Alkalilimnicola ehrlichii MLHE-1: one gene and its partners. The protein of the gene in region 3 binds, or shares a complex with, the protein of the main gene of each other region. Links are inferred from orthologs where the notes say so. Each region holds a gene or a part of one and is shown on either strand. Other genes may lie near its edges.

Region 1 (2,986 bases), 3.2 Mb from region 3 along the record:
GGTGGATCTCGTCCACGAAGAGGACGTCGTGGGGCTCCAGGTTGGTGAGCAGGGCGGCGAGGTCGCCCGGCTTGTCCAGCACCGGGCCGGAGGTCTGGCGCATGCTCACCCCCATCTCGTTGGCGATGATGTGCGCCAGGGTGGTCTTGCCCAGGCCAGGGGGGCCGAAGATGAGGGTGTGGTCCAGGGCCTCGCCGCGGCCACGGGCGGCGTGCACGAAGATCTCCATCTGTTCGCGCACCACCGGCTGGCCGATGTAGTCGGTGAGCCGGCGCGGCCGGATGGCGCGGTCGATGGCCTCGTCCTCGCCGGAGGCGTCCGGGGTGATCAGGCGGTCGTTCATAGCTGCCCTGAGCCTGTGGTGTCCTCGTGGGGTGGCAGGTGCCGGGCGCGGAGCCGGGGCGGCGAGTGCCGTCAGGCCTCCGATTGCGCACCCCTTCGGGGTGCCCTGCGCTACTCGGGAAAAATCGGCGCGCGTGAACTCGCTTCGCTCGAACAGGCACGCGCTTCATCCGATTTTTCCCTGCGTTGCTCGGTGCGCAAAAGTCGGCCTGACGGCACTCGCCGCCCCGGCTCCGCGCCCGGCACCTGCCACGGATTGTAAAGGGCCCGTCCCCGCTGTGCTAATCTGGCCTCAGATAGTGGTTCATCGGCGCGAGGTGGGCGATGGCGGACGAACAGCAGCCGGGCGGTGAGGCCGGTTCCAGCAGCGAGGAGATCAAGGGCGCCCTGCTCTACGGCCTGGGCATGGTGGCCGCGGCGCTGGGGCTGTTGCTGGTGCGCTGGCTGCTGGTGGCGGCCGGTCTCATGACCGGTGAGCATTTCTGGGAGGGCGTCGGTATCACCGCGGCCTTCGTATTCGTGGTTATGGTGGTGGGGGGCACGGTGTACGGCCTGCTGGCGGACCTGGGCGGTTGGCTGCGCGGGCGCGATGCCTCCGTCGGGCGGCCGGCCTCAGAATAGGGCCAGCTGACGGGCCTGGTCCGGGGTAACGGTGACCAGGCCCGAGACCGTCACCCCCAGCAGCCGCACCGGCCGGTCGCCGGCCTCGGTGTCCTGCAACAGGGCCGGGAGCCGGGCCCGGATCTCATCGGCGGACTGCACCGGGCGCCCGCTCAGGCTGCGGGTGATCTGGCGGAAGTCGTGATACTTCACCTTCAGCGTGACCGTGCGCCCGGCCAGCCCCCGGCGGTGCAGGCTGGCGGCCACCTTGTCGGCGAGCGGGGCCATGCGTTCCAGCATCTCCGCCGGGTTGTTGAGGTCCTCGCCGAAGGTGGTTTCGGCGCCCACCGACTTGCGTTCCCGGCGGGGGCGTACCGGCCGCTCATCCCGTCCCCGAGCCAGCTCGTAATAGAAGCGTGCCCGGCTGCCGAAGGCGCGCTGCAGCTCCAGCAGGGTCAAGCGCCGCAGGTCGGCACCGGTGCGGACCCCCATCCGCTCCATCCTCTGCCGGGTCGCTTGGCCGACGCCGTGGATCTTCCCCACCGGCAACGCCGCCACGAAGGCCTCGGCCTGCTCCGGGGGGATGACGTGGAGGCCGTCCGGTTTGTCCAGATCGGAGGCGATCTTGGCCAGGAACTTGTTGCAGGAGACCCCGGCGGAGGCGGTCAGGCCCGTCTGCTCGTGGATGCGGGCGCGGATCTCCCGGGCGATCAGGGTGGCCGAGCCGCCCCGCCGCGGGCAGTCGCTGACATCCAGATAGGCCTCATCCAGCGACAGCGGCTCCACCAGCGGGGTGTATTCCCGGAACAGGGCCTGGATCTGCGCCGAGATCGAGCGGTAGACATCGAACCGTGGGCGCAGGAAGACCGCGTCCGGGCAGAGGCGGGCGGCACGCCAGGCGGGCATGGCCGAGTGGATGCCGTGGCGGCGGGCCTCGTAGCTGGCGGCGGCCACCACGCCGCGGCCGTTGGGGTCGCCGCCCACCACCACCGGGCGGCCGCGCAACCCGGGCCGGTCGCGCTGCTCCACCGAGGCGTAGAAGGCATCCATGTCCACGTGGATGATCTTGCGTTGGCTCATGGCGGGGTGTCTGGTGCGGCGCAACGCGGCGCCGGCTGGTATAGTAGGGCGCTTCCACGACGGGGTGCTTCATGGCCGGGCAACGGCCGGTTAGACTGCGCCCGCCAATCCTTTTCGATTCAACTGCCCAGCAACGGACTCGCCGCATGAAAAAGCACATCGCCCATTGCCTGCAACAGGCCGTGAGCCGCCTGTGTGAACAGGGGTTCCTGCCCCCGGATACCGAGGTGGACATCCAGGTGGAACGGGCCCGCGACCGGGCCCACGGCGACTATGCGGCCAACACGGCGATGATGCTGGCGCGCGCGGCGCGGCGCAAGCCCCGGGAGATTGCCCAGGCGCTGGTGGGCGCGCTGCCCGGCTCCGAGTACATCGACCGGGCCGAGATCGCCGGCCCCGGCTTTATCAACTTCATCCTAACGCCCCAGGCTGCCTGGGCGCCGGTGCGTCAGGCCCTGAGCCAGGCGGGGGACTACGGCCGCAGCGACCTGGGCGCGGGGCGCAGGGTCATGGTGGAGTTTGTCTCCGCCAACCCCACCGGCCCGCTGCACGTGGGGCACGGTCGTGGCGCCGCCTTCGGCGCGGCGCTGGCCGACCTGCTGGCGGCGGCCGGTTACGACGTCTATCGGGAATATTACGTCAACGACGCGGGGCGGCAGATGGACATCCTGGCCGCCTCGGTATGGTTGCGTTACCTGGAGGCGTGCGGTGAGCCGGTGCGGTTCCCCGACAACGGCTACCGGGGCGATTACGTGCGGGAGATCGCCACCGGCCTGGCGGAGCAGGTCGGCGATGCCCTGCGCCACCCGGCCGACCGGGTGATGGCCGACCTGCCGCCGGATGCGGCGCAGGGCGGGGACAGGGAGCAGCACATCGACGCCCTGGTGCGCCGTGCCCGGGCGTTGCTGGGTGAGGCCGGCTACCGTCAGGTCTTCGAGCAGGGCCTGAACGGTATCCTGGCTGA
Region 2 (2,973 bases), 1.7 Mb from region 3 along the record:
GCCCACCTGGTCCATGGCCTCGCGGATCGCCGTGGCGAGCCGGCGCCCGCCGTCGCGGTCCCGCTGCAGCAGATGAAAGGCCATGCGCTGCGCCGACCGGGGGCCGACCCCGGGCAGGCAGCGCAGGCTCTCAATGAGCTGGTCGATCAGCGGGGAGTAGCGCATTCGCGCTTCAGAACGGGAGCTTGAAGCCCGAGGGCAGGTTCATACCCTCGCTCAGGCCTGCCATACGCTGCTGGCTCTCCTGCTCCAGCTTGTGCACGGCGTCGTTGAAGGCCGCCGCCACCAGATCCTCGACCATCTCGCGGTCGTCCTCGAACAGGCTGGGGTCGATACTGACCCGACGCGCCTCGTGCTTGCCGTTGATGGTCACCGCCACCATCCCGCCACCGGACTCCCCGGTGACCTCCATCTTGGCGATCTCTTCCTGGGCCTTCTTCAGCTCCTCCTGGAGCTTCTGGGCCTGCTTCATCATGTTACCGATTCCGCCCCTCATGGCTTGTTCCTCATCTTGGGCTGTTACAGATCACGTGGCCGGGTCAGCCCCCTTCCGGGGCCTGACCGTGTCCGGCAGCAACTCGGCGCCGAAGCGCTGGTGCAGCCGGGCGACGTTCGGGTCATTCTCCAGCGATTCGCGGGCGGCCCGCAGCCGTTCGGCGCGTTCCCTCCGGGCGACCGTGGCCGGTGTGTCCCGGTGCGGCGACTCGAGCCGGACATCCAGACGCACCGCCCGGCCCAGGTAGTCGCCGAGCACCTGGGCCAGCTCCGCCTCCAGCGCCGGGGTGCGCAGCATCCCGTGGCCGCTATCGAGACGAAGGATAACACGGCCCTCCTCCTCACCGACCCACTCACAGTGCGCGGCAAACTGTCGGAGGGCGCCGTCCAGCGGCAGGTCGCGGGCGCGCCAGGGCCAGGTTTCCGGCGTGATCCCCGCATCGTCCGGCGCCGTCGTCTCCGGCGCGGTCTCGGCGGCCGCGGGCTGAGCGCCGATCGGCGGCGGCTCCTCGTCGCTAACCGGCGGGCCTTCGGCCCAGGCCGGCGGGTCCGTCAGCCCCGCGGCCGGTTCGCGCCCCCCGGCAGGGGCCGGCTCAGCGGCGGCCGACGGGTCGGCCGGTGCCGGTGCGGGGCCATCCGGCTCGACCGCCTGGCCCCGCGCCGCCCGCATGAGCGCCTCACGGTAACCGCCCAGCCCCCCGCCCTGCTCGGGCGGCGGCGACCCACCCGCCGGAGCGGCCGCGGGCTCCGCCCGTTCTGTCGGGGTCGGCGACGGGTGGGCCTCCCGCCGGGGCCGCGTCGCCTTGGGGGCGGCCTGGGACCGCGGTGAACCCGCCGCTGCCGCTGGCGGGGCGTCTGCCCCCGCCCCGCCGGTCGCCGCCACTGCGGTCCCGGTCACCGGCTGGAAGGCCAGCATGCGCAGCAGCACCATCTCGAAGCCGGTGCGGCCCTCGGGCGCCAGCGGCAGGTCACGCCGCCCATTGAGGGCGATTTGGTAGTAAAGCTGCACATCCTCCGCCGGCAGCCTTGCGGCCAGATCCCGCAGCCGGTCCGCATCGGGGTCGCCAGCGGGCAGTGCCTCGGGCACCACCTGGAGCAGGGCCAGCTGGTGCAGGCAGTGCAGGAGCTCATCCAGGGCGTCGCTGAAGTCGGGGGCCCGCTCGCTCATCCGCGCCGTCACCGCCAGCAGCGCCCGCCCGTCGCCCGCGGCCAATGCCTCCAGCGCCTCGAGCACGAACCCGCGGTCAATGGTGCCGAGCATGGCACAGACCTCGTCCTCGCGAACCGCGCCGGCGCCGAAGGCGATGGCCTGATCCAGCAGGGAGAGCGCATCGCGCATGCTGCCCTTGGCCGCCTGCCCCAGCCGCGCCAGGGCCTGTGGCTCGGCCGCCACCCCCTCCTGCTCGACCACCGTGTGCAGGTAGTCCGCCACCAGGCCACCCGGCAGGTTCTTGAGGTTGAACTGCAGGCAGCGCGACAGAATGGTGACCGGCAGCTTCTGCGGGTCGGTGGTCGCGAGCAGGAACTTCACGTGCGGCGGCGGCTCCTCCAGGGTCTTCAACAGGGCGTTGAAGCTGTGCCCGGAGAGCATGTGCACCTCGTCGATGAGGTAGATCTTGTAGCGGCCCCGGGTGGGCGCGTACTGCACGTTATCGAGCAGCTCGCGGGTGTCCTCCACCTTGGTGCGCGAGGCGGCGTCCACTTCGATCAGGTCCACGAAGCGGCCGGCGTCCAGCTCCCGGCACGCATCGCAGGTCCCGCAGGGCTCGGCGGTCACGCCCTGCTCGCAGTTCAGGCACTTGGCCAGGATCCGGGCCACGGTGGTCTTGCCCACGCCGCGGGTGCCGGTGAACAGGTAGGCGTGGTGCAGGCGCTGCTGCTCCAGGGCGTTGACCAGGGCGCGCAGCACGTGCTCCTGCCCGGCCATCTCGGAGAAGGTGCGCGGTCGCCACTTGCGGGCGAGTACCTGGTAAGCCATGGTTTCCTGCTGTCTGCGGAGCGAGGCTACAAAGTGTACGGGTGGTGGGGGCGGTGCGCCACCGGTTCAGGGGAGCAGTGCGCTGCGGATAGATGGAGGCGGCGGATACCAGCCACACCCCGGCGCCCGAGTCCACCGCTGCCGCTGCTCCCTTCCGGGCCTGACGGAATTCACGGTTTATCGTCGCGAGGGGACCGGCACCGCCGCCATAATGGCGGCCCGTTTGGTACGGACCCTGCCTTGGGTAGGCAGCGCGGAGACGTTACCATGACAATCCGATCACGCCAAGTGGCTGGCCTCGGATGCCCCATCCACCATCGCCCGGTAACCCCGCTCATGCGCAAGAACCCATTGACCCTGCTGCTGATCGGTCTGGTCCGTGTCTATCAGTACGGGATCTCGCCCCTGATCGGCCCGCGCTGCCGCTACTGGCCCACCTGCTCCCACTATGCGGTGGAGGCCCTGCAGGTGCACGGGCCGGTGCGCGGCGGCTGGATGGC
Region 3 (7,050 bases):
GGTGGTCACCGCGGCGATGACCGCCCCAGTGTCTTCATAGGTATTGAGTTTGAGGGTGATGGCGGCGCGGATTACCGCCTCCTGCCATTCGAAGGGCACGGCCAGGTAGCGGACCCACTCCTGCCAGTAGTGAGTGGTGCGCTCGTAGAACTGGCTGGCGGCCTCGTGCGGGGAGAGCGGCAGGGTCTCGTCCGGTCCCAGGATCAAGGTAAAGACCTGATCCACCACCACCGGCGTCTCGTCAAGAATGGCGGTCAGTGAGGCGTTGGTAGTAAGGCGCAGCACCTGCTCGCCCGAGACGTAGCGGATGTGATTGCTTCCGTGGGTGATGATCGGTCGGGTCGTGCCGTAGTCGAACACCGGCCGGACCACCATCCGGACGCGGGGAGCGCCCCCCAGGCAGCGCACCTGGCGCACCAGGGTCACCGGATGGAAGCTGCGGCCGAACTGTTTGAATCGGGGTGCAAAATCGAGGACCTCCACAACCCCGCCCTGGTGGTCGTAGAGGCGGGTGCGGAGGATGGCGGTGTTGCGGTCGTAGGCCTGTTCACTGCGGGCAAGGCCCTCGAGAAGGATGGCGAAACGGCCGTGGCCGTCACCGACACCGGGGTCCCCAAGGAGACTGCAGAACACCGGATCACCGTCGAACCGGGGCATACAGGCCCAGGTAACCTCGGCCTCCCGGTTGACCAGGGCAGCGAAGCTGCAATTGCCGATTAGCGCCTGGTTGAGATCAGTCACCGTGCTCCCCCCTGATAGCGGCGGCCGGACGATTTCCTCGGAGCCAGTCGATCACCGCCGGTTGATCGGGCAGGCGCCAGCGCGCCTCGGTGTGACCGGCACCCACCTTAATGCTATAGCCGCCCAGGGCATTCACTGCCACAAAGGCGTGTTCATCCGTCAGGTCATCGCCCAGGTAGACCGGGGCCCGGCTGGCGAACGGGGCCTCGGCCATAAAGTGTCTGACCGCCCGGCCCTTGTCCCCGTCGGCCGGGCGAAGTTCGTAGACGCACTTGCCGGCTTGCAGCGTGAGCTGACCGGCGGCGCCGGCCGCGATCTCACTCAGGGCCCGCTGGATCGGCATTTGGTATTCGGGCGCCCGGCGGAAGTGAACGGCAAGGGCGATGCCCTTCTCCTCGACGAAGGTTCCCGGGTAGGCGGCGGTGAGGGCGCGGAGGCGATCGCGAAGGGCCGTCATGAGCCGCGGCGAGGGCGCAGAGGGCCGGTGGTAGCGGCCGGCGGGATCGCGCCATTCCGCCCCGTGCACCCCCGCCACCGGCAGGCGCAGCGGCTCGACGACCCGGTCGACGGCGGAGATGGTGCGGCCACTGACCAGGGCGACGGCGCCGCCACTGAGCGCCATCAGCTCGCGCAGGACGGTGCGGCCACAAGCGTCCAGCGTGGCGTCGTCGGGATGGGGGACGATGGGGAGGAGGGTGCCGTCGAGATCGAGGAAGAAGGCCAGGTCCGGTCGCCGCCAGAGGTGCGTCTTGTGCCCAGAGTCCATGGCCCGGCCCTCTCCCCCACGGACGGATCAGATGTCCAGGTTGGCCACCGTCAGGGCATTCTGTTCGATGAAATCCCGGCGAGGCTCCACCTGGTCGCCCATGAGGGTGGTGAAGATCTCGTCGGAGGCCACCGCATCCTCGATGGTCACCCGCAACAGGCGGCGGGTGTCGGGGTTCATCGTGGTCTCCCAGAGTTGATCCGGATTCATCTCACCCAACCCCTTGTAGCGCTGGATGCTCTGGCCCCGGCGGGCCTCATCCATCAGCCAGTCCACCACCTCCTGCAGGGTGGCCACCGGCTTACGCCGTTCGCCCCGCTGGATGAAACCACCGTCACCGAACAGGCCATGGAGTTGCTCGGCCAGCCGCTTGAGGGTTTCGTACTCGGCAGAGAGGAAGAAGGCCGAGTTGAAGGTATAGGGGTAGAGGATGCCGTGCATCCGCTTGATGACCCGCGCCTCTTTGAAGCCGCCCTCGGTGCCCAGCTGCAGGTCCAGGGTATAGGTGACCGACTTGTCCTGCTGGGCATTGGCCCGCTCCACCAGGGTCTCGAACCATCGGGTCATGGCCGCGCCGTCGGCGAAGTCCTGCTCCGAGACCGGCGCCAGGGCGGTCATCTCTGACAGCAGGGTCGGGTCCCAGCGCCGACGCATATGGTCGACCAGGTCCATTGCCTCCAGGTAGCGGCGCGCCAGGCGGCCCAACGCCTCACCGGAGATGGGCGGAGCGCCCTCCTGGCTGTGCAGGCTGGCATCGGCGAGGGCGATCTGGAGCAGGTATTCGGTGAGTTCCGCCTCGTCTTTGACGTAATGCTCCTGCTTGCCGCGCTTGACCTTATACAGTGGCGGCTGGGCGATGTAGACGTGACCCCGCTCCACCAATTCGCGCATCTGGCGGTAAAAGAAGGTCAGGAGCAGGGTCCGGATGTGGGAGCCGTCCACGTCCGCGTCGGTCATGATGATGATGCGGTGATAGCGCAGCTTGTCCGGGTCGAACTCGTCCTTACCGATACCGCAGCCCAGGGCAGTGATCAGGGTGCCCACCTCCACGGAGGCGAGCATCTTGTCGAAGCGAGCCTTCTCCACATTCAGGATCTTGCCCTTCAGGGGCAGGATGGCCTGATAACGGCGATCACGGCCCTGCTTGGCGGAGCCGCCGGCGGAGTCACCCTCCACCAGGTAGATCTCGGACTGGGCGGGGTCCTTTTCCTGGCAATCGGCCAGCTTGCCCGGCAGGCCGGCAACGTCCAGCACCCCCTTACGCCGGGTCATCTCACGGGCCTTGCGGGCGGCCTCGCGGGCGCGGGAGGCGTCGATGATCTTCTCCGCAATGGCCTTGGCCTCGGCGGGATTCTCGTAAAGGAAGTCGTTAAAGGCCTCGGCCAGCACCCCCTCTACGATGCCCTTGATCTCAGAGGAGACCAGCTTGTCCTTGGTCTGACTGGAGAACTTAGGGTCGGGTGCCTTGACCGAGACCACCGCCGTCAGGCCCTCACGGATATCGTCCCCGGTGGGGGTAACCTTGAGCTTCTTGGCGTAGCCCTGCGCCTCCAGGTACTGGTTCAGGGTCCGGGTGAGTGCGGCGCGGAAACCGGACAGGTGGGTACCGCCGTCGCGTTGGGGGATGTTATTGGTGAAACAGAAGATATTCTCCTGGTAGGAGTCGTTCCACTGCATGGCCACATCCACGCCGACGCTCTCCCGCATACCCGCAAGGTAGAAAACCGTCGGATGGAGCGGGTCCTTATTGCGGTTGAGGTGCTCGACGAAGGCCTTGATGCCGCCGGCGTACTCAAAGACATCTTCCTTCTCGGTGCGCTCGTCCTTCAGGGCGATGCGCACCCCGGGGTTGAGGAAGGAGAGCTCGCGGAACCGTTTGGCGAGAATGTCGTAGTTGTACTGGGTCTGGGTGAAGACCTCGCGGCTTGGCAGGAAGGTTAGTCGGGTGCCCGTCTCCTGGGTCTCGCCCACTACCTTCAGCGGTTCCACCGGGACACCCATCCGGTACTCCTGGGTATGCACCTTGCCGTTGCGCTGGATTACCAGGCGCAGGCGCTCGGAAAGGGCGTTGACCACCGAGACGCCGACACCGTGCAGGCCACCGGAGACCTTGTAGCTGTTGTCGTCAAACTTACCGCCGGCATGCAGGACGGTCATGATGACCTCGGCGGCGGAACAACCTTCCTCGGTGTGGATGTCCACCGGGATACCCCGACCGTTGTCGGCAACGGTGACGGAGTTATCGCCATGGATGGTCACCTGGATCTCGCTGCAGTAGCCCGCCAGGGCCTCGTCCACAGAGTTGTCCACCACCTCGAACACCATATGGTGCAGTCCGGTGCCGTCATCGGTGTCACCGATGTACATCCCGGGACGCTTGCGGACGGCGTCGAGGCCACGGAGGACCTTGATACTGTCGGAGTCGTAGCTGGTTTGCTCGGTCATGGGGTCACGCTCTCTGGATTAAGGGAACGAGTATATCACCCGGAGCAAGGGCGGGGCCCAGGCCTATCGGGTCAGCCGGCCGCCGGCGGCGGGCCGGAGTGAATACGGCCCTGTTCCACGTGGAACCATTGCGCGGCGTCGGGGGCGAGGGGGATATCGCCCGGCTCAATGGCGGTCAGGAAGGCCTGATTGCCACTGGAGGCGATCGCCTCCACCACGGCGGCACGCCGCGCCGGGTCGAGCTCCGCAGCGAGGTCATCCACCAACAAGGTGAGCGACTGGCCGGTCAGGGTGTGGGTAACCGCTGCCTGGGCGAGCAGCAGGGCGAGCACCAGAAGCTTTTGCTGTCCGCGCGAGAGCCGGTGCTGGGCCTCGACACCGGCCACGCGGAAACTCAGATCGGCGCGATGCGGCCCACTGTTGGTGAACCCCCGCTGACGATCCAACTCCCGCTGGGCTTCAAGGCGATCAGCGAGCGGCTCGTCGCTCCGCCAGCCCGGGCGGTAATGGAGGGCCACCGGTTCGTCCGGCAGCCAGCGGCGGACCAAGGCCGACCAGCGCGGCTCCAGGGCGTCGATGAGGTGGCGCCGGTTACGGTCGATGGTGTCGGCCGTTTCGATGAGGCCCTCGTCGTAGGCCCACGCCAAGCGGGACTCGCCCGCCTTGAGGGCAGCATTGCGCTGCCGGAGGGCGCGGACGTAACGGCCCCACACAGTTGAGAACTGTGGTTCCACGTGGAACACCGCCCAGTTCAAAAAACTGCGCCGCACGGCAGGGCCGTCCAGCAATAACCGCTGGTGCTCACTATTGATGACCTGCACCGGTAGGTAGCGGGCCAGTTCGGAAAGGCTTCGCCCGTCCCGACCGTCCAGACGGACCTGCGTCTCCTGGCTGTCCCGGGCGACCCCGATGGTATGCCCCTGAGTCTGAGCCCGAACCCACAAGGCCTCATGACCGTTCCCGATCATTTGCGCCGTCCGCGTGGCGCGGAAGGACCGGGTCCGCGCCACGAAGTAGATGGCCTCCAACAGGCTCGTCTTCCCCGCGGCGTTGGCACCCACCACCACGTTGATTCCGGCGCCAGGCGTAAGCTCAAACGGCTGGAGGTTGCGCACCCCTTCGGCCGCCAGTGACATAATGCCCATCACCACCCGGGGCGTTTGCCGACCACCGCCATTACGCCTGTCACCGTTTCGGCGCTCACAGGCGCATGGGCATGACGACGTACCTTGAGGTCTGGTCGTCTACCCCTTGGATCAGCCCACTGCTCGCGCTGTCCCGGAGTGTCAGGCGAACATCCTCATCGTCCAACGCCCCCAGCGCATCGAGCACATACCCGGCATTGAAGCCGACCTCCAGCGGGGCCCCGCCGTAGTCGACCGAGACCTCCTCTTCGGCCTCCTCCTGCTCGGGGTTGTGCGATGCGACCTTGAGCGTACCACCGTCGAGCAGGAACCGGACACCGCGGTACTTTTCGTTGGATAGGATCGAGACCCGGAGGAGGGCGTGGCGAAGGTCCTCCCGATTCACTGTCGCGGGGGTCTCGGTGGCCTCCGGCACCACCCGACGGTAGTCCGGGAAGCGGCCATCGATCAATTTGGAGGTGAACCGGACGTCCCCGAGCTTGACCCGGATATGGTTGTCGCCCAACTCCAGGTCGGCCCCCTCATCGCTGTGATCCAACAACCGTAACAGTTCCTGAACCCCCTTGCGCGGGACAATCACCTGACGCGGTGCCTCGACCCCGGTGTCGATGGCTTGCTCGGCCAGTGCCAGGCGGTGGCCGTCGGTGGCCACCATGCGCGCCATCGCCGGTTCCAGCTCCACCATCAGCCCGTTCAGATAGTACCGGACATCCTGCACGGCCATGGAAAAGTGTGTGCGCTCAATCAGCTTCCTCAGTTGCCCCTGGGGCAGCCGCACGGTCTCCCGGGCGCCAATGTCTTCGATGCTCGGGTAATCGTCCGCCGACAGTGTGGCGAGGGTGAACCGACTCCGCCCGGCCCGCAGACTCGCCCGTTCGCCGTCGACCTGAAGCTGGATCTGACTCTGATCCGGCAGGTTGCGACAAATATCCAGCAGCTTCCTCGCCGGCAGTGTGATGTCCCCGCCTTCCGTGACTTGGCAGGGCAGACTGGCGACCAGTTCCACTTCCAGATCGGTAGCGGTCAGCCGGGCCAGGCCGTCGCCCAACTCCAGGCGGACGTTGGCCAGCACCGGCAGGGTCTGCCGTCGTTCCACGACGCCGATGATGGCTTGTAGAGGCTTGAGCAGGTCTTCGCGTTGGATATCGATGCGCATGCCGATCCCTAATAATCAATATGTAGATAAGTAAAGACTGTTGTTATTACTGTGTGCACAGCACGCTGTGCATAAGTTTTTATTCCCTTTTTCAATCAATAGGTTGCTTCTGTTTTCCGGGGTGAGTAAGCGGGCGGTTTGCCTGGGGACCGCTGTGGAACAATCTGTGGATAAGATTGGTCGCATCGGTCCGCTCGGTTTCGTCCCGGGGTTATCCACATCATGTGCTGAGGGTTCTCAACAGGTTGCTATAGTCTTCCTCGATCCGGCTGTCCTCGGCGCAGAGCGACTCCACCTTTCGGCAGGCGTGCAGCACGGTGGTGTGGTCACGTCCGCCGAAGGCGTCACCGATCTCCGGCAGGGAGTGGCTGGTCAACTCCTTGGCCAGCGCCATCGCCATCTGCCGGGGGCGGGTGATGGATCGACTGCGCCGTTTTGACAGGAGGTCCGCCACCCGGATCTTGTAATACTCGGCCACGGTCTTTTGGATGTTGTCGATAGTCACCAGCTTGTCCTGCAGCGCCAGCAGATCGCGCAGGGCCTCCTTGGTGAACTCCACGGTGATCTCCTGGCCGGTGAACTGGGCGTTGGCCACTACTCGTCGCAGGGCCCCTTCGAGTTCACGGATATTGGAGCGAATCCGCTTGGCGATGAAGAAGGCCACCTCATGAGGCAGGTCCACGCCCTCCTGTAGCGCCTTACTCATCAGGATGGCGACCCGGGTTTCCAGTTCCGGGGGCTCAATGGCCACTGTCAGCCCCCAGCCGAAGCGCGATTTGAGTCGCTCCTCCAGGCCG

What was found.
Region 1: the proteins of dnaN (region 3) and dinB are in contact, whole or in part, in a solved structure (PDB 1OK7), measured with the Escherichia coli proteins. The link is inferred for Alkalilimnicola ehrlichii MLHE-1 from one-to-one orthologs.
Region 2: the proteins of dnaN (region 3) and dnaX are in contact, whole or in part, in a cryo-EM structure (PDB 8GIZ), measured with the Escherichia coli proteins. The link is inferred for Alkalilimnicola ehrlichii MLHE-1 from one-to-one orthologs.

The regions. Positions count from the first base shown.
Region 1 is NC_008340.1:3,151,890-3,154,875, reverse strand. It holds dinB (DNA polymerase IV), read right to left. Parts: upstream 2,047-2,986; coding sequence 955-2,046; downstream 1-954. Other genes in the region: argS (arginine--tRNA ligase), read left to right, coding at 2,169-2,986; MLG_RS14040 (hypothetical protein), read left to right, coding at 667-963; ruvB (Holliday junction branch migration DNA helicase RuvB), read right to left, coding at 1-343. UniProt on the Escherichia coli protein: Poorly processive, error-prone DNA polymerase involved in translesion repair and untargeted mutagenesis. Copies undamaged DNA at stalled replication forks, which arise in vivo from mismatched or misaligned primer ends.
Region 2 is NC_008340.1:1,721,349-1,724,321, forward strand. It holds dnaX (DNA polymerase III subunit gamma/tau), read right to left. Parts: upstream 2,474-2,973; coding sequence 527-2,473; downstream 1-526. Other genes in the region: recR (recombination mediator RecR), read right to left, coding at 1-165; MLG_RS07700 (YbaB/EbfC family nucleoid-associated protein), read right to left, coding at 173-496; yidD (membrane protein insertion efficiency factor YidD), read left to right, coding at 2,741-2,973. UniProt on the Escherichia coli protein: Part of the beta sliding clamp loading complex, which hydrolyzes ATP to load the beta clamp onto primed DNA to form the DNA replication pre-initiation complex.
Region 3 is NC_008340.1:854-7,903, reverse strand. The notes cover bases 4,204-7,050. They hold dnaN (DNA polymerase III subunit beta), read right to left. Parts: upstream 6,254-7,050; coding sequence 5,153-6,253; downstream 4,204-5,152. Other genes in these bases: dnaA (chromosomal replication initiator protein DnaA), read right to left, coding at 6,474-7,050; recF (DNA replication/repair protein RecF), read right to left, coding at 4,204-5,088. Outside these bases: MLG_RS00040 (glycoside hydrolase family 15 protein), read right to left, coding at 1-741; otsB (trehalose-phosphatase), read right to left, coding at 734-1,507; gyrB (DNA topoisomerase (ATP-hydrolyzing) subunit B), read right to left, coding at 1,535-3,952; more of recF, read right to left, coding at 4,024-4,203. UniProt on the Escherichia coli protein: Confers DNA tethering and processivity to DNA polymerases and other proteins. Acts as a clamp, forming a ring around DNA (a reaction catalyzed by the clamp-loading complex) which diffuses in an ATP-independent manner freely and bidirectionally along dsDNA.